Regions from separate parts of the Rhizobium sp. GW821-FHT14E12 genome, predicted to be linked through region 2. Evidence: predicted binding sites of a transcription regulator. Region 2 holds the regulator's gene; each other region holds the start of a gene.
The links. The regulator PhoB, encoded in region 2, activates phosphate uptake and scavenging genes when phosphate is short. The targets are predictions, from matches to a motif close to TGTCATNNANCTGTCAT.
Positions count from the first base shown of each region.

Region 1: the regulator PhoB is predicted to act here: its motif matches at 5,471-5,487, upstream of AC1RO0_RS11330 (DUF47 family protein).
Region 3: the regulator PhoB is predicted to act here: its motif matches at 5,398-5,414, upstream of ugpB (sn-glycerol-3-phosphate ABC transporter substrate-binding protein UgpB).
Region 4: the regulator PhoB is predicted to act here: its motif matches at 3,363-3,379, upstream of phnC (phosphonate ABC transporter ATP-binding protein).

Region 1 is NZ_JBXAPH010000002.1:689,206-696,539, reverse strand. Features, by position in the region: gene AC1RO0_RS11350 (ABC transporter permease) at 1-739, opposite strand, end outside; gene AC1RO0_RS11345 (ABC transporter permease) at 736-1,707, opposite strand; gene AC1RO0_RS11340 (ABC transporter substrate-binding protein) at 1,776-3,323, opposite strand; gene AC1RO0_RS11335 (inorganic phosphate transporter) at 3,806-4,810, opposite strand; gene AC1RO0_RS11330 (DUF47 family protein) at 4,810-5,466, opposite strand; gene AC1RO0_RS11325 (sn-glycerol-3-phosphate import ATP-binding protein UgpC) at 5,569-6,621, opposite strand; gene ugpE (sn-glycerol-3-phosphate ABC transporter permease UgpE) at 6,621-7,334, opposite strand, start outside.
Region 2 is NZ_JBXAPH010000006.1:220,545-227,878, forward strand. Features, by position in the region: gene argF (ornithine carbamoyltransferase) at 1-776, opposite strand, end outside; gene AC1RO0_RS22090 (aspartate aminotransferase family protein) at 848-2,047, opposite strand; gene AC1RO0_RS22095 (GcrA family cell cycle regulator) at 2,475-3,011, shown strand; gene phoB (phosphate regulon transcriptional regulator PhoB) at 3,100-3,783, opposite strand; gene phoU (phosphate signaling complex protein PhoU) at 3,816-4,529, opposite strand; gene pstB (phosphate ABC transporter ATP-binding protein PstB) at 4,581-5,396, opposite strand; gene pstA (phosphate ABC transporter permease PstA) at 5,411-6,745, opposite strand; gene pstC (phosphate ABC transporter permease subunit PstC) at 6,742-7,334, opposite strand, start outside.
Region 3 is NZ_JBXAPH010000002.1:681,163-688,496, forward strand. Features, by position in the region: gene AC1RO0_RS11280 (ABC transporter substrate-binding protein) at 1-1,029, opposite strand, end outside; gene AC1RO0_RS11285 (KTSC domain-containing protein) at 1,288-1,494, opposite strand; gene AC1RO0_RS11290 (MFS transporter) at 1,671-2,855, opposite strand; gene AC1RO0_RS11295 (GNAT family N-acetyltransferase) at 2,852-3,448, opposite strand; gene AC1RO0_RS11300 (AraC family transcriptional regulator) at 3,559-4,332, opposite strand; gene AC1RO0_RS11305 (DMT family transporter) at 4,426-5,364, shown strand; gene ugpB (sn-glycerol-3-phosphate ABC transporter substrate-binding protein UgpB) at 5,640-6,950, shown strand; gene ugpA (sn-glycerol-3-phosphate ABC transporter permease UgpA) at 7,018-7,334, shown strand, end outside.
Region 4 is NZ_JBXAPH010000008.1:242,839-250,172, forward strand. Features, by position in the region: gene AC1RO0_RS25260 (alpha-D-ribose 1-methylphosphonate 5-phosphate C-P-lyase PhnJ) at 1-535, shown strand, start outside; gene phnK (phosphonate C-P lyase system protein PhnK) at 532-1,308, shown strand; gene phnL (phosphonate C-P lyase system protein PhnL) at 1,318-2,025, shown strand; gene AC1RO0_RS25275 (DapH/DapD/GlmU-related protein) at 2,022-2,639, shown strand; gene AC1RO0_RS25280 (pyridoxamine 5'-phosphate oxidase family protein) at 2,734-3,297, shown strand; gene phnC (phosphonate ABC transporter ATP-binding protein) at 3,524-4,378, shown strand; gene phnD (phosphonate ABC transporter substrate-binding protein) at 4,475-5,380, shown strand; gene phnE (phosphonate ABC transporter, permease protein PhnE) at 5,449-6,429, shown strand; gene phnE (phosphonate ABC transporter, permease protein PhnE) at 6,438-7,334, shown strand, end outside.

The sequences.
Region 1 (7,334 bases), on a different contig from region 2:
AGAAGCTGACCCACCAGGCCTGCCGGATCACGGTGCGGCCCGCACCGATAATATAGCCCCAGGACATGACGTTGCGGTCACCAAGCCCGAGGAAGGAGAGCGAGCTCTCGATGAGGATGGCGGCCGCCACCATCATCGAGGCAAGCACGATGATCGGAGATAATGTGTTGGGCAGGATTTGCCGCCAGATGATGGTCGCGTGCGTCTGTCCGGACAGTACCGCCGCCTCGACGAATTCCCGTGAGCGCAGCGACATCACCTCGCCACGCAGCAGCCGGGCGACCGGTGGCCATGACACCACGGCGATCGCCACCACGATCGATGCGATGGACGGCTGGAAGATGGCGACCAGTACGACGGCGAGCGCGAAGCTCGGCACGCTCTGGAAGAATTCGGTGAAGCGCATCAGACAATCGTCCACCCAACCGCCGAAATAGCCGGCGATCGCGCCGATCGGTATGCCGATTACCAGCGACACCACCGTCGAGACGAAGCCGACGAGCAGCGAGACCTGCGCGCCGTGGGCGAGGCCGGAGGCGAGATCGCGGCCCATTGGATCGGTTCCCAACGGGAACCGATCCATGGTGAAGGGCGCCAGGAACGGCCGTTGCACCATGGCCCAGGGCGATTTTGGGTAGAGAAATGGAGCGACAATTGAAAGGGCGATAACAGCAAACAGAATAAGGAGACCAATGACGGCGCCCTTGTTGCGGGAGAAGCGTTTCCAGAAATCCTTCATGACGTCACCCGGATACGCGGATCCACGATGCGATAGAGCACATCGGTAATCAGATTGAAGAGAAGCACCATGGCGGCGGAGACGATGAAGACGCCGAGGAGCAGGTTATAGTCGCGCTGCGATAGCGCATCGAACATCAGCCGACCGATGCCCGGCCAGGCGAAGACCGTTTCGATCAACACCGCGCCGCCCACAAGTTGCCCGGCCTGGAGGCCGGCCAGTGTCACGACCGGGAGGATGGCGTTGCGCAGGACATGGCGGCGCTGGATGACGGCGGGGCGCAGTCCCTTGGCCTTGGCGGTCTTGACGAAATCCATGCGGCTCACTTCCAGCATCGAGGCGCGCGTCATCCGTGCATAGACGGCCATAAAAAACAGCCCGAGCGTCAAGGCAGGCAAGATGAGGTGATAAAGAATATCGAAGGAGCGAGTAAGACCTGTGTAATCGGCGCCGACTGTCTCGTAACCGAAGCCCGGCAGCCAGCCGAGCTGCACGGAAAACAAAAGCACCGCCATCAGCGCCAACCAAAAGAGCGGCGTCGCATAGAAGATAAGTGCCACCAGCGAGATGATCGTATCCGACCAGCGCCCCTGTCGAGCCGAGGCGACAGCTCCGGCGAGGATGCCGAGGCCGAGCGAAATGACGAAGGCGGTAAGCGAGAGAAGAAGCGTCGCCGGAAGGCGGTCCGCGATCAGCTGGATGACCGGGAGCTGCTGGCGGTAGGAATAGCCAAGATCGAGCCGTATGACGGATGAGACATAGATCCAGAGCTGTACATAGAGCGGCTGGTCAAGTCCGAAACGCTCCCGCAATTGTTGCAGGAAGGTGGCGTCGGTATCGCCGGCCTCTCCCGCCATGACCGCCGCGGGATCGCCAGGAGCGGCATGAATGAGGAGGAAGTTCAGAATTGTTATGCAGATCAGGATGACAGCAGCCTTTAGCAATCGTCCTGTCACGAAGCGCACCATAACAGCCCCCTGGTTAGGGTTTCCATGCGTTGCGGGAGAGCTGCGCGAGACATATCTCGCGCAGCAGTTCACTGCTCGATGTAGGTGTCACGAAGGGAATCGTTCAAACCCATGCCGGTGGTGATCAGATCCTTGAATTTGCAGTTGTAGATCGTCGGAAAGCTGAGTTCGAGAAGCCAGGCCACGGGCACGTCTTCCTGCAGTTTCGCCTGCACCTGATCGTAGAGGACCTTTCGCTTCTCCGCCGGGAACGCAAAGGCCGCTTGCTCGAGAAGCTTGTCCACATCCGCGTTGCTGTAGCCTTCGACATTGTTCCAGGGGGAACCCTTGGCGATCTGCGCCGACTTGTAATTGCGCTCGACGCCAACCGCCGGGTCGCCATTCTGGTAAAGGTAGGTAAATGCCAGGTCGTAATCCCAGTTGCTGACCTTCTGGTTCCAACCCGCCACGTCCGTGGCCTCGATTTCGACCGGGATGCCGACATCCGCAAGGTTCTGCTTCACGGCCTCGGCCCAACGCTGCCAGGTTTCGCCATATGGCAAGGGGAGAAGCCGAAGCGGTTTGCCGGTGTAGCCGATCTCTTTCAGCAGTGCCTTGGACTTGTCGGGATCATAGGGGTATTCCGGGCCACCTTGCGCATAGAAGGGCAATCCGGACGAAAAGGGACCGGTCGCAACCTTGCCCATTCCATTCCACAGGGCATCGCGCGCGAACCCCCGGTCGAGCGCATACATGATCGCTTGACGGAATTTCGGATTGTCCATGGGGGCGGTGCGGTTGTTCAGCCACAACCACGAAAGAGGTGAGTAAAACTCCCAGCCTTTCTGTGTCACGCAGGTATTGGGAAGGGCGGACACCCTGGGGACGTCGAAATTCTCCACCGATCCGCCGGGCAGGACATCGACCTTTCCTGTCTCGTAGGCAACCGATCTGGACGCAGCGTCCGGGATGATGTGGTAGTAGACTTCGTCAAGATAGGGCTTGCCCTTGATGTAATAGTCCTTGTTCTTCTCCAGCTTGATGTAGCTGCCTTTTTTCCATTCAACGAATTTGAACGGCCCGGTCCCGATCGGCTTTTCGTTGGCCGGATTGGTCATGTAGTCCGTGCCCGCATAGATATGTTTTGGAATGATGGGCATTGCGCCGTAATCCATGGCGCGGATGAACGGCTCGAAGGGCTGCTTGAGCTTGAAGACGACCGTCTTGTCATCCGGCGCAGTTACGCTTTCCACGCGGGCCATCGTATTTCGATGCTTCGCAAGCGTTTTGGGCAGGAAGTCCTTCACAGAAAACAGCACGTCCGCTGATGTCATCGGCTGCCCGTCATGGAATTTCACATTGTCCTGCAGGTGGAAGGTGTAGGTCAGTCCGTCGGATGAGATTTCCCAAGATTTCGCCAATGACGGCATTGGCCGCAGTTTGTCGTCGTAGCGCAGCAGACTTTCATAGATTTCACCGCCGACAAGTCCGCTTGGACCGTTCGAGACGATGCCGATCATCAGCCCCGGCGGCTCCGGCTGAACGATGAGATTGATCTTGCCGCCCTCGACCGGCGCGGCGTGAGCCGCGCTTGCGGTGAGGATCAGGGCTAGGGACATGGAAAGCAGGCGTCGCATGAAGTTCCCCTTATGGATTTTCGTTTGGCTTGCGGACGTTACTTTGCATTGCGGCATCGCTCCGAAAGCCGGGCTGCGGCTGTCAGAAGGGGCGGTGCATATTCAACGGATCGGAGCTTTTTGCGTGTCGGCCGAGGCGAACGACGCTCCGATGGTCAACCGATATACTGGTATATGTTTGCATCAATGGTCGCATTAAGAGCCTCCCAAGCCCGACCTGTCAAGCGGCTCCCTTGGAAAATTCGCATAAGTTTTGAGCGCGCTCTTGGAGTGCGTATTAATTGTTCATATTGGACGCGGGCAGGCTGGGAGTTGCCTGTATTGCCGAAAAAAGCACCGGTCTCGGGGCTGGTGCTGAAACAAACATCCGAGATGAGCGCGAGGGAACGGCGAAAGTAGATTAAAGGTCTACGGCTGCGATTGGTGTGTGCTGCCGAGAGAGCCGCTGTCACGGGAAAGGCAACGAGCCTTTGGGTGGGCGTTCAGCCCACCCAGTTCATGACCCAATAGACCAGCGCGGAAATCGCAGCGGCGGCGGGCAGTGTCACCACCCATGCGATGACGATGTTGCCGGCGAGCCCCCAGCGCACCGCGGAAAGCCGCCGGGAAGCGCCGACGCCGATAATGGCGCCAGTGATCGTGTGGGTCGTCGAGACCGGAATGCCGAGCCATGTCGCCGCAAACAATGTGATCGCGCCGCCGGTCTCCGCGCAGAAGCCCTGCATCGGATTGAGTTTGGTGATCTTCGAGCCCATCGTATGCACGATCCGCCAGCCGCCGAACAAGGTTCCGAGCGCCATGGCCGACTGGCAGGACAGCACCACCCAGAGAGGCACATGGAATTCCCCGCCGCCATAGCCCTGGGAATAGAGCAGCACGGCGATGATCCCCATCGTCTTCTGGGCATCGTTGCCGCCATGGCCGAGCGAATAGAGCGACGCCGAGATGAATTGCAGCACACGGAATGTGCTGTCGACGGCAAACGGTGTCTGCCGGACGAAGATCCAGGTCACGCACAAGACGAGGAGAAGCGCGAGGAGGAAGCCTATCAGCGGAGAGAGCACGATGGCGCCGGCCGTCTTCAGCAGGCCCGACCACACGATCGCGCTTGTGCCGACCTTTGCTAGGCCCGCCCCGACCAGCCCGCCGACCAGCGCGTGCGACGAGCTCGACGGGATGCCGAATATCCAGGTGACGATATTCCAGACAATGGCGCCCATCAGCGCGGCGAAGATGACCTGCGGTGTCACGATGCCCGGATCGATGATGCCGGTGCCGAGGGTCTCGGCCACGTGCAGGCCGAAGAACAGGAAGGCGATGAAATTGAAGAAGGCCGCCCACATCACGGCATATTGCGGCCGCAGGACACGGGTGGAGACGATGGTGGCGATCGAATTGGCCGCATCGTGCAGCCCGTTGAGAAAATCGAAGAACAGCGCGACGGCAATCAGGCCCGCCAGCAGCGGAAGGGCGAGGGTGGCCTCCATCAGACGTTCTCGATCACGATGCCGCTGATCTCGTTGGCGACATCCTCGAAGCGGTCGACCACCTTCTCAAGTTCGCCATAGATCTCGCTGCCGATGATATAGGCCATGGGGTTCGACCCGCCATAACGGCGGAAGAGATCCTTAAGCCCCTGCTCATGCAGCTCGTCGGAACGGCCCTCGACTTTCACCACCTCTTCGGTGAGCACGCTGAGGCGGGCCGAGTTGGCGCTCATGCGATCGAGCAGCGGGATTGCCTCGGCGACCAGCTTGGCGGCCTGGACGATAGCTGCGCCCATTTCCTGCATTCTGGGATCGAAACTGGTCTGTTCGAACAACCGGATGGTCTTGACCGTCTTGTGCATCATGTCGATGGCGTCATCCATCGACATGATCAGGTCCTTGATATCACCCCGATCGAAGGGCGTAATGAAGCTGCGCCGCACGGCGAGCAGCACTTCGCGGGCAATCTCATCGGCCTCGTTCTCAAGCGCGACGATACGCTGGCAATGCTGCTCCGTATCGTTGCCGGCCAGCAATTCGTTCAAAGCTTCGGCCGCGCCGACGATGGTGCGGGAATGCCGCTCGAAGAGATCAAAAAAGCGATCTTCTCGCGGCATCAATTTACGAAACCAGTTCACTTTCGGCGCTCCAAACATGCGTTGTCATAAATCCGTCATAAATGACGGAGCGTGACATGAAAAGCCGATACGCCTGCGAAACGACGCTCCCCAGCAGCGTCATCCCAAGGTTTGAACCGTTTACGCGTGTTCTATCCTGTTTCCCTCGCCGTCGAAGAAATGCAGGGCGTTGGCGGAAGCGGCAACCACAAGCTCGGCATCGATCGCGATCTGGGACCGCCCGGAAACGCGAAAGACGATGTCCTGATCGTCTTGAAGGACGCCATAGACATAGCTTTCAGCGCCGACCAGTTCGACCGCCAGGACACGCACCCTCGCGCTTAAGGCGGCGGCGTTTCCGGCTTCGGCAAGATGAAGGTCTTCGGGCCGGATGCCGATGGTCGCGTCGCTGCTGACGGGGCCGGCGCTCGCCGAAAGCGCAAGGCCGCTTTTCTCGGTAATCTTCAGCAGGTTCATCGACGGCGAGCCGATGAAGGTCGCAACGAAGGTCGTGGCCGGACGCTCATAGAGTTCGATGGGCGTGCCGACCTGCTCGATGCGGCCACCATTCAGTACCACCAGCCGGTCAGCCAGCGTCATCGCCTCCATCTGGTCATGCGTGACATAGACGCTGGTGGTTGCGAGCGATCGCTGCAGCCGCTTGATTTCGACGCGCATCTGCACGCGCAGCTTGGCGTCGAGATTGGAGAGCGGCTCGTCGAACAGGAAGGCTGCCGGCTCGCGCACGATGGCGCGGCCCATCGCAACGCGCTGGCGCTGCCCGCCGGACAATTGGCGCGGTTTGCGCTCCAGGAATTGCTCGATCTCCAGCGAGCGGGCGGTCTTGGCAATCCGCCGCTCGATCTCGTCCTTCGGCATGTTGCGGTTCTTCAGCCCATAGGCGAGGTTCTGGCGCACCGTCATATGCGGATAGAGCGCGTAGTTCTGGAAGACCATGGCGATATCGCGGTCCGACGGTTCCAGCTCGTTGACCACGCGATCATTGATCGACACCGTGCCCGATGTGATGCTTTCCAGGCCGGCAATCATGCGGAGCAGCGTGGACTTGCCGCAGCCGGAAGGCCCAACCAGCACGACGAGTTCGCCGTCGGCAATATCGAGCGACACGCCCTTGATGACGTCTATGCCGCCGCCATAGGTTTTGCGGACATCCTTGAGGGTGATCCCAGCCATTATTTCTCCGTCTCCACAAGACCTTTGACGAACCAGCGCTGCATCAGCACCACGACGACGATGGGCGGAATGATCGCCAGGATCGCCGTCACCATCACGAAATTCCACGGCGTCGCCGCATCGGCGAAATCCACCATTTTTCTTAGCCCGATGATGATCGTCGACATCTTCGCGTCGTTGGTGACGAGCAGCGGCCACAGATACTGCGTCCAGCCATAGATGAAGAGGATCACGAACAGGGCGGCGATATTGGTCTTCGACAGCGGCAGCAGGATATCGCGCATGAAGCGGAAGGGCCCGGCATTGTCGATGCGCGCCGCCTCCAGCAACTCGCCCGGCACAGTCAGGAAGAATTGCCGGAACAGGAAGGTGGCCGTTGCCGATGCCATCAGCGGCAGGGTCAGGCCGGCATAGGTGTCGATCATGCCGAGATCGACGATGACCTTGTAGGTCGGCAGGATGCGGACCTCGACCGGCAACATCAGCGTCACGAAGATCATCCAGAAGAAGACCATGCGCAGCGGAAAGCGAAAGAAGACGATCGCAAATGCCGACAGGAAGGAGATCGCGATCTTGCCGACGGCGATGACGACCGCCACGACAAACGTGTTCCAGAGCATACGCGGCAGGCTGACACCGACCACGCGCTCGACGCCGCCGGAGAGCGCTTCCCCATAGTTCTCGACAAAATGACCACCGGGCAGCAGCGAGAT
Region 2 (7,334 bases):
AACAAAGCGTCCTTGCCGGCCTGTGCCATCAAAGCCTGGTTGACCTGATAGGGCTGGAAGACGTTGTGACCGCGAGCCCGGTGTTCCTGATTCATGGAAACCCAGGTATCGGTTACCACGCAATCAACGCCAGCGACCGCACGGTCGGCATCATGCGAGAGCATGATTTCGGCGCCCTGGTTGCGGGCCCAGTTCAAATAGTGATCCTTTGGCTCGGAACCAAGGGGTACGGCCATGTTCATGCGATAGTCGAAGCGGGCGGCCCCCTCGATCAGCGAATGCAGCACATTGTTGCCGTCGCCGGTCCAGGCAATGGTCTTGCCCTTGATCGGGCCGCGATGCTCCTCGAAGGTCATGATGTCAGCCATGATCTGGCAGGGATGCGTGTCATCGGTCAGCGCATTGATGACCGGCACGGTCGCATGTTCGGCCAGCTCCAATAGACGCGAATGCTCCGTCGTGCGGATCATGATGGCGTCGACATAGCGCGACAGCACCTTCGCCGTATCGCCGATCGTCTCAGCCCGGCCAAGCTGCATCTCGGTGCCTGACAGGAACAACGTCTCGCCACCGAGCTGGCGCATGCCGACATCGAAGGAAACGCGGGTTCGGGTGGAGGGTTTCTCGAAGATCATCGCCAGCATCTTGCCGGCAAGCGGCTTGTCGGCCGTGCCCGCCTTTAGCGCCTGCTTTCGCACGATGGCATCATCGATGATGCTGCGCAGATCGGCAGCCGCGACGGCCGAGAGATCGAGAAAGTGTTTCGGAGAAGCCATGTTCCTACCTGTACTCTAGAAAACAACAACGCCCGCGTGGGGCAGAAACGCCCCGACAGCGGGCGCTGGATTTAGGCCGACTTTTTGACGCGAGCGGCGCGCACGGATTCTGCCGCGCGTTCGATGCGGGCAATGCCTTCGCGCGCTTCCTCTGCAGTCACCACCAGCGGCGGCAGCAGACGGATGACGTTGTCGCCGGCCGGCACGCCCAAAAGATGCTCGGCGCGGATTGCCTGCAACAGCTCCGCCTGCGGAATGGCAGCCTTGATGCCGAGCATCAGGCCCTCGCCGCGGACATCCTCGATGATATCGGGGAAACGATCCTGAAGCGAAGCCAGGCCCTGGCGGAAGACCAGTGCGATGTCGCGCACATGCTGCAGGAAGCCATCAGCCAGCACGATATCGAGCACGGCATTGCCGACTGCCATGGCGAGCGGATTGCCGCCATAGGTCGAGCCATGCGTGCCGGCCTTCATGCCCGAAGCGGCTTCCGCCGTCGCAAGGCAGGCACCGAGCGGGAAACCGCCGCCGATACCCTTGGCCACGGCCATGATGTCGGGCGTGACGCCGGACCATTCATGGGCAAAGAGCTTGCCGGTACGGCCGACGCCGCACTGGACCTCGTCAAGGATCAGAAGAAGGCCATGCTCGTCGCAGATCTGGCGCAGGCCGCGCAGGAACTCGTTGGTCGCGGGGCGGATGCCGCCCTCGCCCTGCACGGGCTCAATGAGAATCCCGGCCGTCGCATCGGTGACAGCGGCACGCACGGCGTCGAGATCGCCGAAGGGCACCTGGTCGAAGCCCGGTGCCTTCGGGCCGAAACCTTCGAGATACTTCTCCTGTCCGCCGGCGGCGATCGTCGCGATCGTGCGGCCGTGGAAGGCACCTTCGAAGGTGATGATATGGAATTTCTCGGGATGGCCCTTGGAGAACTGGTAGCGCCGCGCCGTCTTGATCGCGCATTCCAGCGCCTCGGCACCGGAATTGGTGAAGAACACCTTGTCGGCAAAGGTGGCTTCCGTCAGGCGCTTCGACAACTTCTCCTGGCCCGGCACCTCATAGAGGTTCGACAGGTGCCAGACCTTATCGGCCTGCGCCTTCAGTTCCGCAACCAGATGGGGATGTGCATGGCCAAGCGAATTCACCGCAACACCGGCGGCGAAATCGAGATAGCGCTCGCCTGTCTCCGTGAACAGCCATACGCCCTCTCCTCGCTCAAACCGCAGCGGAGCACGCATATAGGTGTCATAAAGCGGCGCGGTTTCAGCCATGGCCCGTATCTCCTCGATCACAACTTTTAGGGCCAATCGTTTCCTTCAAGTGAAACGGGCCCGGAAAAATCAAAAATGCCGCCTTGCGGCGGCTGAGGCACTATTGATGTTTTGCACCGCAATGTCAACAAAACAGGCGATTTAGCAGGCGCGGCAGAGCGCCTCTCGACGAGAGGTATGTCTTCAACTGCTAATATTGCAAAAATGCCACGCTTGGACAAGCAAGTTGGGGAAAACCCCGAAATCGATTCCCCAGGAATCATGCGTGTCTTGTCACGGAGTCAGCCTCACACTAGGTTAAACCCCAATTACTAGACTGCATGCGGCGGAACTAGTCACCACAATTTTTAAGCGTTTCGCGCCTCGCCCTAATGCGAGGCAATGGTGAAGGATTCTGCCATCGGAAACGCGACAGCGGAGACAGGGCATGAATTGGACAGACGAACGCGTCGAGAAGCTGAAGAAGCTGTGGTCCGAGGGTTTGAGCGCGAGCCAGATCGCGGCGCAGCTTGGTGGTGTCAGTCGTAACGCCGTCATCGGCAAGGTGCATCGCTTGAGCCTGCCGGGCCGAGCGAAGGCCGGCGGCACGGCGACGGCCGCCCGAGCGCAGAAGCGCAACACCTCGGCGCCGCGCGCACCGAACTACGCCTCGCGCGTTGCAACCCGCACGGTTACCCGTCAGCAGGGCGCGACGATGCTCAAGGAAGAAGTCGAGATCGATACGGTCAATGAGATCGAATATCGTCCGGCCGCCAATGTGGTTGTTCCGATTTCGCGCCGCCTCGGCCTGACGGAACTCACCGAGCGCACCTGCAAGTGGCCGGTCGGCGATCCGCTGAAGGATGACTTCCATTTCTGCGGCAACGACAGCCCGGATGCATCGCCCTATTGCGGCTACCATCAGCGCATGGCCTACCAGCCGGTGCATGAACGGCGCCGGCCGGCGGCTCAACCCCGCGGTTGAGATGCCCCATAGCCGAAATGAAAGAAACGGGCCGAAAGGCCCGTTTTCTGTTTCCGCCGCTATGTTGGATGACTGACCGGTTTCCCGCTCAGGCTTCCATGGAATAACCCGCGCCGCGAACGGTGCGGATGACATCCTGCATATTGGAGAAGTTCAGCGCCTTGCGCAGACGTCCGACATGGACGTCGACGGTGCGTTCGTCGACATAGATGTCATGTCCCCAGACACCGTCGAGGAGCTGCGACCGCGAGAAGACGCGGCTCGGCGAAGCCATCAGGAATTCCAGCAGGCGGAATTCGGTCGGCCCCAACCGCACTTCGCGGCTCTTGCGGTGAACGCGATGGGTCTCGCGGTCCAGTTCGATGTCGCCACAGCGCAACACCGTGGAGAGAACCTCCGGACGGGCGCGACGCAGCATCGCCTTGACGCGAGCCATCAGCTCCGGCGTCGAGAACGGCTTGACGACATAATCGTCCGCGCCGGTGGAAAGGCCGCGCACGCGCTCGCTTTCCTCGCCGCGGGCGGTGAGCATGATGATCGGCAGGCGCTCGGTCTCCGGCCGCATGCGCAGCCGGCGGCAGAGTTCGATACCGGACACGCCGGGGAGCATCCAGTCAAGGATCAGAAGATCGGGGATGCGCTCCTGGAGGCGAAGCTCGGCTTCGTCGCCTCTCAGAATGGTGTCGACCTCGAAGCCTTCAGCCTCAAGATTATAGCGCAGCAGAACGCTGAGCGCTTCTTCGTCTTCTACAACAGCAACTCTCGGAACCATGCGTCTCTGGTCTCCTTTTCTTGGCGTCTTCGTTATTCCGTCACCGCACCGACGGTGTTGGCGGTATCGTCTTTCGGGCGCTCGCCTTCCGGCTGGCTGCCGGTCGCCATGTAATAGATCGTCTCGGCGATGTTGGTGGCATGGTCGCCGATGCGCTCGATGTTCTTGGCGCAGAAGAGAAGATGCGTGCAGGTGGTGATGTTGCGCGGATCTTCCATCATGTAGGTCAGCATCTCGCGGAAGAGCGAGGTGTACATCGCATCGATTTCCTCGTCGCGCTCACGGATCGAGACGGCCTTGTCGGGCGAACGGGTCGTGTAGACGTCGAGCACTTCCTTGAGCTGGCTGAGCGCCAGTTCGGAAAGATGCTCGATGCCGCGCGCCAGGCGGCGCGGAACACCGTGGCCCTGCACGGCGATGACGCGCTTGGCGGTGTTCTTGCCGAGGTCGCCGACGCGCTCCAGATCGGCGGCGATGCGAATGGAGCCCATGATTTCGCGCAGGTCGGCCGCCATCGGCTGGCGACGCGCGATGGTGACGATCGCCTTGTCGCCGACTTCGCGTTCGGCGTGGTCGAGGACGACGTCGTCGGAAATGACCTTCTGTGCAAGGGCGGCATCGCCATGCACCAGGGCGCGGACGCTGTCGCTGACCATCTGCTCCGCCAGACCGCCCATTTCCGCAATGCGGCGCGTCAGGAACTTCAGGTCTTCGTCATAGGCAGAGAGAATGTGAGTGGAGACCATTTTTCTATCCTCAGGGTGAAACGTGTGAAGGGAGCCGCGCGCGGGATATCATCAACCAAAACGGCCCATGATGTAATCCTGCGTGCGGAAATCGTCGGGATTGGTGAACATCTTATCGGTATCGTTCTCCTCGACCAAATGGCCGAGGTGAAACATTGCGGTGCGTTGCGAGACGCGGGCGGCCTGCTGCATGGAATGCGTCACGATGACGATCGTGAAGTTTTCCCGCAGCTCGTGAATCAGTTCCTCGACCTTGGCCGTGGCGATGGGATCGAGCGCCGAGCACGGCTCGTCCATGAGAATGACTTCCGGGCTGACGGCGACGGCGCGGGCGATGCAGAGGCGCTGCTGCTGGCCGCCCGACAGGCTGGTGCCGGCTTCCAGCAGCCGGTCCTTCACCTCGCCCCAGAGACCGGCCTTCTGCAGGCTGGTTTCGACGATATGGTCGAGATCGGCCTTGGAGCGATGCAGCCCATGGATACGCGGGCCGTAGGCGACGTTCTCGTAGATCGACTTCGGGAAGGGATTGGGCTTTTGGAACACCATGCCGACGCGAGCACGCAGCTCCACGACATCGATGGCGCTGTCATAGATATCCTGATCGTCGAGCGTGATCTTGCCGGTGACGCGGCAGGTATCGATCGTGTCGTTCATCCGGTTCAAGCAGCGCAAGAAGGTGGATTTGCCGCAGCCGGAAGGGCCGATCAGCGCGGTGACCGTATTGACGCGGATGTTCAGGTCCACACCGAACAGGGCGCGCTTGTCACCATAATAGACCGAGACGTCCTGGCCGATCATCTTGTAGGGGATCGTCGTCATCTTCCTGGCCAATGCCTTCTCGCCTGCGGCTTCCGTCATCATGTTCATTCCGTCTTCTCCCTCTACCAGCGCCGCTCGAAGCGACGGCGCAGCAAGATGGCTCCGATGTTCATCGCAACAAGGAAGAAGAGCAGGACGATAATGGCCCCGGAGGTTCGCTCGACAAAGGCACGCTCGGCTTCGCTCGCCCACATGTAGATCTGCACCGGCAGGGCGGTCGCCGGATCGAGCGGCGACGTCGGATAATTGGCGACGAAGGCGACCATGCCGATCAAGAGCAGCGGCGCGGTTTCGCCGAGCGCATGCGCCAGCCCGAGGATCGTGCCGGTCAGGATGCCCGGCATGGCGAGCGGAAGGACATGGTGGAACACCACCTGCATGCGCGAGGCGCCGAGACCAAGCGCTGCGCTGCGGATCGACGGCGGCACGGCGCGCAGCGCCGAGCGCGTGGCGATGATGATCATCGGCAGCGTCATCAGGCTCAGCACCAGCCCGCCGACCAGCGAAGCCGAGCGCGGCAGGCCCATGACATTGATGAAGACCGAGAGGCCGAGCAGACCGTAGACGATCGACGGCACAGCGGCGAGATTGTTGATATTGACCTCGATCAGGTCCGTCAGCCGGTTCTTCGGCGCGAATTCCTCGAGATAGATCGAGGCGGCGACGCCGACCGGCAGTGCCAGCACCAGCACGGTGAGCATCAGATAGAGCGAACCGATCAGCGCGACGCCGAGGCCGGCCGCTTCCGGACGGCTGGAATTGCCGGACAGGAACAGGCCGCTGTTGAACGCCTTATGGAGCGCGCCGCTGGCGGTAAGCTGCTTCATCCAGCCGAGCTGCCGGTCGGAGACCTTGCGGTCCGTCTCATTCGCCGTCAGGTCAATCTGCCCCTTGTTGGCGGAATCGATATTGGCGCCGGCAAGCAGCGTGATCTTCACCGTTTTCCCGATGATGGAGGGGTCGGCCATGACCTTGTCGCGCAGCACGCTCCGCGCACTGTCCGAGACCATCGCCGTTGCCTCACGCACGAGCACGCGATTGGCGGGATCGATGTCGAGCGCCTTCACCAGGGCATCGCGGACGAGAAGCGGATAGTTGGCCGCGACCAGCACCTTCGGATCGCTGGCGCGCTTGCCGGCCGGATCGATCGCCTTCTCGGCAAACTCGATCGGCAGGGTGATCGAGGTCTGTACGAAGGCGGTATAGCCGTGGCGCACCACGGTCGAGACCAGAGCGATGAGGAAGACAAGGCCGAATGTGACGGCGGCGATGCCATAGGCACGGAACCGGCGCTCGGCGGCGTAACGGCGCTTGATGCCGATATCGCGCCGCGCCGGTGCGCCGGGCGTCAGCCCGCGCGGGATCGGCGGCTTTGCGGAGAATACGACATCGCTCATTCGTATTGCTCCCTGTAGCGGCGGACGATGTAGAGTGCGTAGACATTGAGGCAGAGTGTCAGGCAGAAGAGCGTGATGCCGAGCGCGAAGGCGACCAATGTCTGCGGCGAGGTGAATTCGAGATCGCCGGTCAACTGGTTAACGATCTTCACGGTGACCGTCGTCATCGGCTCGAAGGGGTCGAACTGCATGCGGGCGGCGACGCCGGCCGCGAGAACGACGATCATCGTCTCGCCGAGTGCCCGCGAAGCCGTCATCAGCAGCGCGCCGACGATGCCCGGAAGGGCTGCCGGCAGGAGAACGCGCTTGACCGTTTCCGATCGCGTCGCACCGAGGCCGAGCGAGCCGTCGCGCAGCGAGCGCGGCACCGCCATGATGATGTCATCGGAGAGCGAGGAGACGTAGGGGATCAGCATGACGCCCATGACGAAGCCTGCGGTCAGGACGCTCTGCGCCTCGATGAAGCTCGCATAATTGCCCGTCAGCAGGCCGTTGATATCAGCGGAGATATCGCGCAGGAAAGGTCCGACGGTCACGAGCGCGAAGAAACCATAGACGATGGTCGGAATACCGGCCAGCACTTCGAGCA
Region 3 (7,334 bases), on a different contig from region 2:
ATAGAGCGTCGAAGGCCCGAGGATATTGTCGGCCGGCTTCAACGTGCCGAAGTAGGCCGCCTTCACGGCCGCAGCGACATTCACCGCGCTCTGGAACGCCTGGCGAACCTTGACGTCCTGGAAAGGACCCTTCGAGATATTCAGGAGAAAGGCACTGGTAACGCCCGGGTTCTCCTTCGTCACAACCTGCAATTTGCCATTGCTCTGCACCGAGCGGAAGTTGGCGGGCGGAACGGCATCGATGGCGTCCACCTGCCCGCTCGCCAGAGCGCCGAGGCGAACGGAGGCTTCCGGCAGGTATTTGAAATCGATCTCATTGAAATGAGCCGGCCCCTTGTGGGTGGCGTAGCCGGGTCCCCAATTGTAATCGGCGCGCCGGCTCAGCTTGCTGCCGCTGCCCTTCACGAAACTATCAAGGACAAAGGCCCCGGAGCCGACAACGGTATTGGTCGTGCTGGTCGCCTTTTGCAGATAGGTCGGGGACTGGATCCCCAGATAAGGCAGGCTAAGTCCCTGCAGCAGCGGCGCGAAAGACTGACGATAGCTGATCACTACGGTATTTGCGTTCGGCGCCTCGATCTTGTCGACCGGACCGAGCAACGACTTTGCGTAGCTCGAGGTCGTCTTCGGATCGAGGATGCGATCGAAATTATACTTCACCGCCGCCGCATCGAGCGGCGTGCCATCGCTGAAGGTCACGCCCGGCCGCAGATGAAATGTATAGACCGTGTTGTCACCGTTGATTTCCCAGCGTTCTGCCAACCAGGGCGCAAAGCTGTTGTCCTCGGCCTGGCCGACCAGCGAGTCGACGATGTTGCGGGTAATGACGGCGGTAATCGAACTGCCGGTAATCGACGGATCGATGATGGCTGTATCCGTCCCCAAGCCAACCTTGAGGATGCCACCATCGATGGGCTTGGCGCCCTCGGACGCCGCCCAGGCATGGGGACTGGCCAGAGAAAGGAAAGAAAAAGCAACGACCGCGCGGACGCTGCTTCTTAACGAAACTCCAAAGACTGTACGTCTCATATTCTAAGCCCCGATATTGGAAACGATCAAAATTGACCGGCCCTGCCAGCGTGCAAACTTGCAACGCATCGGCAATCCCGTGCTTAGAATATTGTCTATAAAATTAGTGGACTAAAGGCATTCTGGTTCTTTTGACGCGACGTTCGAAAAATACCGTTTCAATCTTACGCCGCTCATCTATCCACCGAGGGCCGCCATCCGGCCTCCGGTCACAGTGGCTTGACCTGCCACGAAGCAAGGTCCAGCCAGCATCGGGTATTAGGCGACGCGCTCGAAGCGGGTGCGGATATGTTCAATATAATGCTGGCCGGGCGAAGCCGCCTTGACCATGGCGATAGCGGCCTTTTCCGGAACGCCGGCAAACAGACGCTCCTCGCCGTTCTTGAAGCGAATATAAAGACGTCCGTCCTCGGGGTGGAAAGCGACGGATTTAATAATTTTCGATGAAACTGGAAACTCTTTCATAGCGCCCTCTTCTTTGAAACGGTTATGCCATGAAAATCCCAATATCGAGTGAAGTGACCTAGTTAAGGAAGAGTAGTCTGCAACCATCAGTTTTTATCGAATGGCGAAAGCGACAGTTTGACTGGCTAAATCTGACCCTATTTTCGGCTGGCTTTCGGGGGAATTTGATCAATCGCCTAGATGGGGAGAACGAGACGCCGCCTGCCCAGTAGGTGCAGGACTGCGGCCGCGATCAGCGCGACTATCGAAATGCCGGCCGACATGTAGAGCGCACCGGCTTGTCCGAACTCATCGATGACGAATGCATAGATCACCGGCGCCGTGGCGGAGAGAACGAAGCTCGGGGCGACCAGGTTCCCCACCACCGAGCCGTAGCTGCGGGGATCGAACAGGACGAGCGGCAGCGTGCCGCGTGTGATCGTCAGCAATCCGTTGCCGATGCCGTAGAGAGCTGCAAAGACGATGGCCGCCGCCATCGAAGTGCCGGCAAATAGACCCGCAACAAAGGCCACCGGAAGCATCAGGGATGCCAGCAGCGTAAGCGTGAGCGGATCGATCTCGCGGCCGAAAAGTACCTCGCAGAGGCGTGCGACAGATTGCCCGATGCCGCGCGAGGCGGCGATCCAGACGGCTGCCGACGCAGCAAGACCAAGACCGGTCAGGATACCGATCATATGAGCAGACATACCGGCGTTCAGGAAGTTGGCAGGGCCGGTCAGCAATGCGTAGAGCCCGCCGAAGATGAGGACCTCCCGAGGATCGGTTGCGAGCGGCGGAGAATGCGCGGCGGTCTCGGACGAGGCTTCCGTCCGCCCTTCGGGGATCGCCAGATAGAGCGGGATTGTCAAAAGAGCGAGGCCGCCATAGACAGCAACGGCGCCGCGCCAACCGAACGTGATGGCAAGGAAATGACCGACAGGCCAGAAGGTGGCGGAGGCAAGGCCGCCCAACAGGGTGATCTGGGACATGGGGCGCCGGGCCTTGAGGCCGCCGATCCGTGCGAGCGCCGCAAATGCCGCATCATAAAGGGTGAGCCGCATGGCGATGCCGAGACAGATCCAGGCAGCGTAATACCCCATCAGCGTCTCGCAAATGGCGAGCGCGAAACATCCGATCGCGGTCAGCACCGCCCCGGCGATCATCACCTTTCGTCCACCCAGACGATCGATCGAGCGCCCGGCAAGCGGCGAGACCACGCCCATCGCCAACAGGCCTATCGCAAATCCGCCATGGATGATCTCACTTGACCAGCCGAGATCGGCAGCCATCAACTTGTCGAATACGCCGATCAGATAATAAGTGACGCCCCAGGCGACGAGCTGCGACAGCGCAAGGCACAGGATCGTTCTGCCGGAAATCACCGGTCCGCTTCCGGTCCGGCTTGCTCCGGCGCCGTTTCATCGCCCTCACCCAAGGCCCGCTGCATCAGCACCGTATCGACCCACCGCCCGAGCTTGAAGCCGGCGGATTTGAACGTCCCGATGGGCTGGAACCCCATGCGGCGATGCAGCGCGATCGAGCCGGCATTGCCGCTATTGCCGATGACGGCCAGCATCTGCCGCCATGGTCCCTTCTCGCAGCGGGCAATGAGCTCCCGGAGAAGCGCGCTGCCGACACCCCGGCCGCCGAGACCATCCGCGACATAGACCGAATCCTCGATCGAGAAACGATAGGCGGGGCGAGGTCGATAGGCGGTCGCGTAGCTGTAACCGACGATCTCGCCATTCAATTCGGCAACGAGGTAGGGCAGCCCCATGGCGAACACGGATGCCCGGCGCGACCGAAGCTCGTCAACCGACGGCGGCACCTCCTCGAACGTCGCCAGCCCATAGAGAACATGATGCGTATAGATGTCGCGTATGGCCTCCATATCCCCATCGCTGGCATCGCGAATGACGGGCCGATCCCGCTCAATGGGTATGTCTCGATCTTCCAAGGTCTGCTCGCTTTTCATTGCTCAATCTCTTCTCAACAAGCCGTTGTCTTAACGATGCCGCATCATGGAGAACGGCAGATCATGAATGAAGCTTTTGGCGATTATGCGAAGCATAAGGAAAACTTTGCCTATCGACCAAACCGGTATTGCTCCGGAGTCTTGCCGGACAGGCGTTTAAACATGGCGATGAAGGCCGAGGGCGTACTGTAGCCAAGGTCGAAGGCGATTGCCTGTATGGTGCGGCCCATGTCGAGCCACTCGACAGCGCGCAGGAAGCGCATCCGCTGCCGCCATTCGCCCAGCGAGATGCCGAGTTCGCGCTGGCAACGCCGCTCCAGCGTGCGTACCGTCATATGGAACCGCCCCGCCCAGGCCGCGAGCGGCAGGTCGCTTGCCGGATCGGCCTGGAGCGCATCCAGGATCGACTGGATTTCAGCCGAAGCGGCATGCGGCAGATAGGCGTCGTGCGGTGGCGCGATCTCGATTTGATCGAGCAAGACCTCGGCCAGCCGCCGATCGCGACCGGTCTCCGGCACATGGATATCACGCTCGGCAAAATCAACGAGTATCGCTCGCAAGATCGGGCTCAGTTCCAGCGCGCAGGGCCGATCGGAAAAACGCTTGGAACAAGGGGTAGAAATATAAACCGAGCGATAGGCCGTCGCCGTCTCATTATAGGCGCTGTGTTTCCAGCGCGGTGGGATCCAGACGGCATAGTGCGGCGGCGACAGAAAGCGCTTGCCCTCCACATCGATATTCATCGAGCCGTAGGAAACGAAGCTCAACTGACCGAAAACATGCGCGTGCGGCGCCATATAGGTGTCGGGACCAAAATCCTCCGCTCGGAAATAGACATCCGAAGGCAGATCTTCCAAAGGCGGCGGCACGGCGATGGTCGGCATCTGTCAGTCTCGCATTATCCTTTGTCGTAATCGAAGTATATACTGAGAAGGCGACGCGATCTACGCTGGCCTTGAACCAAATGGACAAGGCGGATGAGCTACATCCTTCTCCTCATCACGGCGCTGATCTGGGGCGGCAACGCCATCGTCACCAAGGCATCGGCCGGTGTTATCTCGCCGGCGGAAATCGCTTTCTACAGGTGGGTTGTGGCAATTCTGATCCTGACACCGTTTGTCGCCCGGCAGGTCTGGATGAACCGCGCGGTGCTCACCACCCATGGCTGGCGCCTGCTGATCATGGGCTTTCTCGGCGGCGCGGCACTGCCCTATCTCTCCTACATTGCCGCCCGATACACATCGGCCATGCATCTCGGCATCATCCAGTCGCTGATGCCTCTGTTGTCTCTCGTTCTCGCCATTGGCCTGCTCGGCCACCGGATGACCTACGGCGCACTTGCCGGCGGAATCGTCTCACTCCTGGGCGTTGCGGTCGTCGCCTCGCATGGGCAGATCGAGACCCTCCTCACCCAAGGCCCCAATATCGGCGACGCGATCATGCTGGCGGCAACGGTCTGTTATGCCCTCTACACCGTGCTTCTCAAGCGCTGGCCGAACGGCCTGCCCTTGCTGCAATCGCTTTATCTTCAGGCATGTGCCGCCGCCATCTCGCTGCTGCCGATCTATCTCCTATCCCCCAGGCTAGGCATCAGCGCGGCCAGCCTGCCGCTGATCGCCTATGCCGGCGCCGCAGCTTCCATTGCGGCACCCTTGCTCTGGATGCACGGGATCGATCACATCGGCCCGGCGCGGGCATCGCTGTTCTTCAACTTCGTACCCGTCGTGACCGCCATCCTGGCGATCCCGCTGCTATCCGAGCAACTCACGGCCAGCCTCATCCTCGGCGGAGCCCTAACCATGAGCGGTGTCATTCTCGCGGAGCTTTGGCGTCGACCGCTGACCGATGGAAACCAGGAAGCAGGCCGGCACCGCCTCCAAGGTTCAACCGAAGGAAACTTGCGCAACGGCGAGTGAGATTCCCACAGGCGGAATCTTTACAAGCCGCACTGTCACAAAACTGTCGTATATTCTCATTTCTCAGCATAAATAGATGCTTCGGATGATTCAGTCGTCATTGCCTCTTTCCAAAAAGAGCGAAGAAATGACGAAGGGGCAATCGTTCTTGCCGCGAGGAATCCGTTGCAAACAGCGGCTTTCGAACGGAATGTCCGGTATGGGGATCGAGGAGGATCCTCGCCGGAAATAGGGCTGGGTGCGGTCTGCGCCTGTTGGGAAACTTGGGAGGAAACATGTCCATACGTTTTATCTGCGCTTCAGCTGCGGCGATCGCCGCCTCGTTTTCCGTGACATCGAACGCATTTGCACTGACCGAGCTGCAATGGTGGCACGCCATGTCGGGCGCCAATAACGAGGTCGTCGAACAACTGGCCAAGGAATTCAACGAGAGCCAGAAGGACTACAAGATCGTCCCGGTCTTCAAGGGCACCTATCCGGAAGCGCTGAATGCCGGCATCGCCGCGTTCCGAGCCAAGCAGGCTCCGGCAATCCTCCAGGTCTTCGATGCCGGCAGCGGCGTGATGATGGGGGCCGAAGGCGCGATCATGCCGGCAGCAGATGTGTTGAAGAAGGGCGGCTATACCTTCGACAAGTCGCTGTATTTGCCTGGTATCGTCTCCTATTATTCCAGGCCCGACGGGACGATGCTGTCGTTCCCCTATAATTCCTCCTCACCGATCCTTTATTATAACAAGGACACCTTCAAGAAGGCCGGGCTTGACCCCGAAAGCCCGCCGAAGACCTGGCCGGAGGTGTTCGACGCCGCCAAGAAGATCAAGTCGAGCGGTGCATCGGCCTGCGGCTTCACCTCCACCTGGCTCACCTGGATCCAGACCGAGAACTTTGCCGCCTGGAACAATGTCGCCTATGGCAGCAATGAAAACGGCCTTGGCGGCACCGACGTCAAACTCGAATTCAACACACCGCTCTTCGAGAAGCATTTCCAGGCAATCACCGATCTCGCCAAGGACGGCACATTCCGCTACGGCGGTCGCACCTCGGAAGCCAAGCAGCTCTTCACCTCCGGAGAATGCGGCATCCTGACGGAATCTTCCGGCGGTCTCGGCGACATCGTCAAGAGCGGCATGAATTACGGCATCGGACAGCTCCCTTATTACGACGGCGAAGGCCGGCCGCAGAATACAATTCCCGGCGGCGCCAGCCTTTGGGTCTTCGGGGGCAAGAGCGATACCGAATACAAGGGCATCGCCGAATTCTTCCACTTCCTCTCTCAGACCAAGATCCAGTCACGGCTGCATCAGGTCTCCGGCTACCTGCCGGTGACGATGGCGGCCTATGAGGAAACGAAGAAGTCCGGCTTCTACGAGAAGAACCCCGGTCGCGAAACGCCGATCCTGCAGATGCTCGGCAAAGCACCGACCGCCAACTCCAAGGGCGTGCGCCTCGTCAACCTGCCGCAGGTGCGCGACATCATGAACGAGGAGTTCGAGGCGATGCTGGCCGGTAAGGAAGACGCAAAGACCGCGCTCGACAAGGCCGTCCAGCGCGGCAACGCCGCCATCCAGCAGGCCATCGGCAATTGACGCATTGATGCGGTCCAGCCCGCAGCCACTGAGGCTGCGGGCAATTTCCCTGTGCTAGGAGATCGCCGTGCAGCGCGTCGTCTTTCCCAACAAGATCCTTCCCTATCTTCTCGTCGCTCCGCAGATCATCCTGACGGTGGTCTTCTTTTTCTGGCCGGCGAGCCAGGCGCTTTATCAGTCGATGCAGCGCGAGGATCCCTTCGGGCTGAAGAGCGGCTTCGTGGGGCTCGCCAATTTCCGCGCCGTGCTGTCCGACGAGACCTATCTACACTCCTTGCAGGTGACGGTGGTCTTCAGCGTCGCGACCGCATTGCTGTCGATGATCGTTGCGCTGGCGCTTGCGACCGCCGCCGACAAGGTGGTGCGCGGCCAGACGCTTTATCG
Region 4 (7,334 bases), on a different contig from region 2:
GATCCCGGAACCGCTGCGCTTCCTCGAACCGCGCGAGACCGAAACCCGCAAGATGCATGCGCTCGAGGAATACGGCCTCATGCATGTAAAGCTCTACGAGGATATCGCCCGCAACGGCCGTATCGCCACCACCTATGCCTACCCGGTCAAGGTCGCCGGTCGCTATGTGATGGACCCGTCGCCGACGCCGAAATTCGACAATCCGAAAATGCACCTGTCGGATGCGTTGCAGCTTTTCGGCGCCGGCCGCGAGAAGCGCATCTATGCGGTGCCGCCCTATACCGACGTGGTCAGCCTCGATTTCGAGGATCACCCCTTCGAAGTGCAGCGCTTCGACAAGCCCTGCGCGCTCTGCGGCGCCGAGCAGGTCTATCTCGATGAAGTGATCCTCGACGATAAGGGCGGACGGATGTTCGTCTGCTCCGACACCGATTTCTGCGAAGACCGCCGCGCCCACGGCCATGTCGGCATCATGCTGGCACCAAATGGGCTGGCACCAAATGCGCAGGCACCCAATCAGGAGGCCGCCGAATGAGCGACACACCACTCCTCAAGGTCAAGAACATCTCGAAATTCTACGGTAGCCGCATCGGGTGCCGCGACGTCTCCTTCGATCTCTGGCCCGGCGAAGTGCTGGCCATCGTCGGCGAAAGCGGCTCGGGCAAGACCACCTTGCTCAACTGCATCTCGACACGGCTGCTGCCGACCACCGGCAGCGTCGAATACCACATGCGCGACGAAACCTATCGCGATCTCTTCCGCATGAACGAGGCGGAGCGCCGCTTCCTGATGCGGACCGACTGGGGCTTCGTTCATCAGAACCCCGCCGACGGCTTGCGCATGACGGTCTCGGCCGGCGCCAATGTCGGCGAGCGGCTGATGGCGATCGGCAACCGTCATTACGGCAATATCCGCGCCACGGCGGTCGACTGGCTGGAACGCGTCGAGATCGACGCCGACCGCATCGACGACCAGCCGCGCGCCTTCTCCGGCGGCATGCGCCAGCGCCTGCAGATCGCACGCAACCTGGTGACCGGCCCGCGCCTGGTATTCATGGACGAGCCGACCGGCGGCCTCGACGTTTCGGTGCAGGCACGCCTGCTCGACCTTGTGCGCGGCCTCGTCAACGATCTCGGCCTGTCGGCGATCATCGTCACCCACGACCTCGCCGTCGCCCGCCTGCTGTCGCATCGCATGATGGTGATGAAGGACGGCTACGTCATCGAGCATGGTCTGACCGACCGCGTGCTCGACGATCCGCGCGAACCCTATACGCAACTGCTCGTCTCTTCGATCCTGCAGGTCTGAGGAAAAACCATGGCAACCCCCCTCGTCGTTTCCGAAGTCTTCAAAAGTTTCACCATGCATCTGCGCGACGGCATTCGCCTGCCTGTCGTCGCCGATGTCTCCTTCTCGGTCGCAGCCGGCGAATGCGTCGTGCTCGGCGGCCCCTCCGGCATCGGCAAGAGCTCGCTCTTGAAGATGATCTATGGCAACTACGCCGTCGACGCCGGCCAGATCCTGGTGGCGCACAAGGACAGGATCACCGATCTCGCCACCGCCGATCCGCGCACCGTGCTCGAGGTTCGCCGCCATACCATGGGCTATGTCAGCCAGTTCTTGCGCACCGTGCCGCGCGTGGCCGCCATCGACGTCGTTGCCGAGCCGCTTCTGGCGCGCGGCGTGGCGCTGGCTGATGCTCGGCAAAGGGCCGGTGCCCTGCTCGCCCAGCTCAATCTGCCGCAAGAGCTCTGGCAGCTGCCGCCCGCCACCTTCTCGGGCGGCGAGCAGCAACGCGTCAATATTGCCCGCGGCTTCATCACCGACCACGCCATTCTCCTGCTCGACGAACCGACCGCCTCTCTCGACGCCCGGAACCGCGCCGTCGTGGTCTCGATGATCGAGGAGAAGAAAAAGGCCGGCGTTGCCCTGCTCGGCATCTTCCACGACGAGGAGGTGCGCGAAGCGGTCGGTAGCCGGATTCTCGACGTCTCCCGTTTCTCGCCCAGAAAGTCCGCCGCATGAGCCGCCAACTGGGCGAAACGCCCTTCATCAGCCCGACCGCAACCGTCAAGAACTCGACGTTCGGCCGCTATACCGAGGTCTCCGACCGTTGCCGCATCGACGAGGTCGAGATCGGCGACTACTCCTATATCATGCAGGACGGCGCCGTCTGGTGCGCGACGATCGGCAAGTTCGTCAACATCGCGGCCAGCGTCCGCATCAATGCCACCAACCATCCGACATGGCGGGCGACGCTGCATCACTTCACCTATCGCGCCGCCGATTATTGGCCGGATGCCGATATGGAAACCGACTTCTTTACCTGGCGGCGCGAGAACCGCGTCGTGATCGGGCATGACGTCTGGATCGGACACGGTGCTACCATCCTGCCGGGCGTCACGGTCGGCAATGGTGCTGTCATCGGCGCCGGCGCCGTCGTTTCCAAGGATGTCGCGCCCTATACGATCGTCGGCGGCGTGCCGGCAAAGCTCATCCGCGAGCGCTTCACCGCCGAGGTTGGTGCCCGCATGGACAAGCTGTCCTGGTGGGACTGGGATCACGCCACCTTGCGCACGGCGCTGACGGATTTCCGCGCCCTTTCCGCCGAGGATTTTTTGATCCGCTACGGCGCATGAGGACGTTTTTCGCCGATATGGGGCTTGCGCCGGCCGACTGAGGATCTAGCGTCTGGCGACCCTTTGAGACCAGATAGTCGAGGGAGACGCCGTCATGGCAAAGCAGTTCGAAAGCATCGATGACCGGCTGCGCGACTTCATTGCCCGGCAGCATATCTTCTTCACGGCGTCGGCGACCGCGGAATCCCGCGTTAACGTTTCGCCCCGCGAGACGCTGTGCCTGCGCATCATCTCACCCAATACCGCCATCTATCTCGACCGCACCGGCAGCGGCAACGAGACCTCGGCGCATATGAAGGCCGACGGGCGGCTGACCATCATGTTCTGCGCCGTCGCGGGGCCGCCGATGATTTTGCGCCTCTATGGGCGCGGCCGGATCATTCACAGGACATCGGCTGAATATCGGGAGCTGCTGCATACACACTATGCCGGCGAAGAACCGCTCGGCGCGCGCCAGATCGTCTGGCTGGATATCGACCTCGTCCAGACCTCCTGCGGCTTCGGCGTGCCGCTCTTTTCCTATGAAGGCGAAAGGCCGAGCCTCGATCAGTGGGCCAAGGCCAAGGGGCCTGATGGTATCGAGGAATACCGGCGGGAAAAGAACGTCCGCAGTATGGACGGTCTGCCGACGGGTTTATTTGACGCCGACAGCAACTAATGCGGCCCGACTGAATCATCCCACTGCACCAATAGCGGGGGATTGTAACAACACTTACACAAATCTGACATTGGAGCTTCATGAAGCGGGACTAATGCGTTGCCTATACTTGGCGCACAGCCGCTCGAAATTCGGTTTCGAGGCAAGGCACCTGCGCCTGTTCATAGTTAGTCGCGCGACGTCAATGCTTGCTGCGATCCAAAGCAGCGGCGAAAGGGAAAGCTTCATGTTCGAGCTCAAGAATGTCTCGCGCCGGTTCGGAAACAAGCTTGCTGTCGATTCCGTGACGCTGGACATTCCGCAAGGACAGATGGTCGGCGTCATCGGCCGCTCGGGCGCCGGCAAGTCCACGCTGCTGCGCATGATCAACCGCCTCGCCGATCCGACCTCCGGTTCGATCCATTTCGCCGGCACCGAAGTGTCCAAGCTGAGCGGCCGGGCGCTGCGCAGCTGGCAGCGCGATTGCGCCATGATCTTTCAGCAGTTCAACCTGGTCCCGCGCCTCGACGTGCTCACCAACGTCATGCTTGGCCGCCTCAACCAGCGCTCGACCGTGATGAGTCTCCTGTCCGTCTTCACCCGCGAGGAGCGTATCGAGGCGATCGCGGCGCTGGAACGCCTCGGCATCGAGCAGACCGCATTGCAGATGGCCGGCACGCTGTCGGGCGGCCAGCAGCAGCGCGTCGCCATCTGCCGCGCCCTGATGCAGCAGCCGAAGATGATGCTCGCCGACGAGCCGATCGCCTCGCTCGACCCCCTCAACGCCAAAATCGTCATGGATGCGCTGCGCGATATCAACGAGCGCGAAGGCATCACCGTCATCACCAACCTGCACACACTGGATACGGCCCGCAACTATTGCGAACGCATCGTCGGCATGGCCGCCGGCCGCGTCGTCTTCGACGGCAAGCCCTCTGACCTGACGGCCGCCGCCGTCAAGGAAATCTACGGCACCGACAGGGACGGCGCCGGTGTCGACGAGACGATGACGTCGACCGCCATCAACATTCCCGATCCGGCCGCGCAAGCCGCGGCACATGCATCCGCCGGCCCGCAACCGCTGGCACTGGCCGGTCCCTGAGGGGGAGCCGGCCGCGATCGAAAGCCCGCGTCAAGGGCGCATTTCTTTCAGACCGAAGACATCCGGGGACACACCGGTTAACCAGGAGACGAACCCATGTTGAAGAAGACCCTTCTTGCAGCCACGGCGCTTCTCGCGCTTGCTGGCGGCGCTGCCGCTCAGAACCTCAAGGAATTCCGCGTCGGTATTCTCGGTGGCGAAAACGAAGCCGACCGCCTGCGCAACTATGCCTGCCTCTCCGACCACCTGAAGAAGGAATTCGGCTTCGAGAAGGTATCGCTGTTCCCGGCCGCCGACTATGACGGCGTTATCCAGGGCCTGCTCGGCGGCACGCTCGACTTCGCCGAACTCGGTGCTTCCGGCTATGCAGCCGTCGCCATCAAGGACCCGAAGGCCGTCACCCCGATCCTGACCACGCAACAGGCAGACGGCTCGACCGGCTATTACTCGATCGGTCTCGCTCTGAAGTCCTCCGGCATCAAGACCATCAAGGATGCCAAGGGCAAGAAGCTCGGCTATGCCGATCCGGACTCCACCTCGGGCTATCTTGTTCCGCTGACGCAGATCCCGAAGGACACCGGCATGCCGAACGACAAGTTCTTCGCCTCGACCCAGTTCAATGGCGGTCACGAAAACAACCTGCTCGCCGCCTATGACGGCAAGGTCGACGTTGCCGTGGACGATTCCTCGGGCCTCGGCGACTTCAAAGACGGCTACACCTCCGGCACCTTCCGCAAGGAAGTCGACAAGGGCGCCGTCGACCCGAACAAGCTCGTCGAAGTCTGGCGTTCGCCGCTGATCCCGAACGGCCCGCTCGTCGTTCGCAACGCGCTCGGCGCCGAATGGCAGACCAAGCTGACCGACTTCTTCCTGAAGCTCCCGACCGCCGACGCCAAGTGCTTCAACGCCATCGAAGGCGGCGACTTCAAGGGCTACGTCAAGGTCAAGCCGGACTTCTACAACGCCGTTATCGAAGTTCGCAAAGCTGCCATCGGCGGCTGATCTTCGTCCTGACAGCGAGGCGGCCGGCAACGGCCGCCTCTTTGCTATTTTTCAAGGCGGTATTTTTCATGACGATTGCCGATGCCCAGCCACAGATGCAGAGCGCCCCTCATAGCGCCAAGGAGATCGGCGACGCCTGGAGCCGCATGGTGGCCCGACGCCGTCTCTATACCGGGCTCGGCCTCGCGATCCTGATCATCGCCTTCGTCAGCTCCGTCCGCTTCGCCGACGAGAGCAATGCCGGCCACTTCTTCGACCGCCTGCCGCATCTCTTTGACTTCCTGAGCTGGCTGATCCCCAAGGATTGGGCCGACGTCTATCGCGCGCTCTTCGATCTTGCGAGCCCGAACGGCGCAAACGGCGTCGGCGGCGAGGAGTTCAATTTCCCGCTCGGCCGCGTCTATGTCTGGGGCGATTTCTACATTCCCGAATATTTCGAGCTGATGATCATCACGATCAACGTGGCGCTGGTCTCCACCATCATCGGCTTCGTCGTCGCCCTGCCGCTCAGCTTCTTTGCCGCCCGCAACATGTCGCCGTCCAATCCGGTGCGCCTGGTGACGAAGCGCGTCATGGAATTCCTGCGCGCCTTCCCCGAGATCGTCATCGCCGGGCTGTTTTCGGCGATCCTGTCGATCGGCCCGATCGCCGCCATCATCGCGGTCGGCCTGCACACGATCGGCGCGCTCGGCAAGCTCTTCTACGAAGTCGTCGAAAACATCGACATGAAGCCGGACGAGGGCATGAAAGCGGTCGGCGCCAGCTGGACGGAGCGCGTCCGCTTCGGCGCCCTGCCGCAGGTAATGCCGAATTTCATGTCCTATGCGCTGCTGCGCCTGGAAATCAACGTCCGCGCCTCGACCATCATCGGCGCCGTCGGCGGCGGCGGCATCGGCGAGGAGCTGAAGCTGTCGATCTCGCGCGGCTTCGGCGCCAAGACGGTGGCACTGGTGCTGCTGCTCTTCATCACCATCATCGCCGTCGATCAGTTTTCCGCATGGCTCCGTCGCCGTCTCGTCGGCGAGCATGCCTTCCTTCTGCAGCATTGAGGTCGCCCATGTCCGTTATCGACGCCAGCCGCATGCAGGATATCGAAGCACGCTACCCGGAGATCCTGCATCGATCCTTCCGCCAGCGCTTCGGCGCCCTGATGGTCTTCATCGGTGTGATCCTCTATGGCTTCTACGCCGTCTGGTTCTTCGATCTGCCGAAAGTCATTACTGAGGCCCATTGGGAGCGCGTCGGCATCTATCTGAGCGAATGGGTCAGTTATGACGTGCAGCCGGAATTCCGCATTTCCGGCGACACGATCAGCATCAAATATCCGCGCTTTTCGCCGCTGGGCGATAATCCGCACCCGGACTGGGTGACAAACAACCCCGACGGCAGCCTGACAGTCTCGGTCAGCGGCACGAGCCGTACCGTCACGATCACCAAGACACAGGCGATCCTCACCGCCCATGGCGTCACCATCCCGATCGACATCACCGGCGACGTGCCGAAGTTGATCGGCTCGGAGCCGGTCCCCGCCTGGATGACGGTCTATGACGACAATATCCTCGTGGATATGGGTTTTGCCGGCAATGTCAGCATCTCCACCGACCGCGTGAAGATCCGCAAGCGCTTCATCGGCTGGGCGAATTTCGTCTTCGACACGCATTCGCCCTTCTTCGACAAGCCGGCGGGCGAAGTCATCAATTTGATCGTCTCCGGACCGCGGCTCGATCCCGCTGAATCCAACCTTTCATTGGCCTTCGACAATGTCTGGAACAATGCCGCCTGGCAGCATGGCGATGTCTGGTCCAAGCTGTTCCAGACCATCGTCATGGCCTTCCTCGGCACGCTGCTCGGTTCTGTCGCCGCCTTTCCGCTGGCCTTCCTGGCGGCGCGCAATATCACGCCGAACCGGCTGCTCAATCAGGTGCTGAAGCGCTTCTTCGACTTCCTGCGCTCG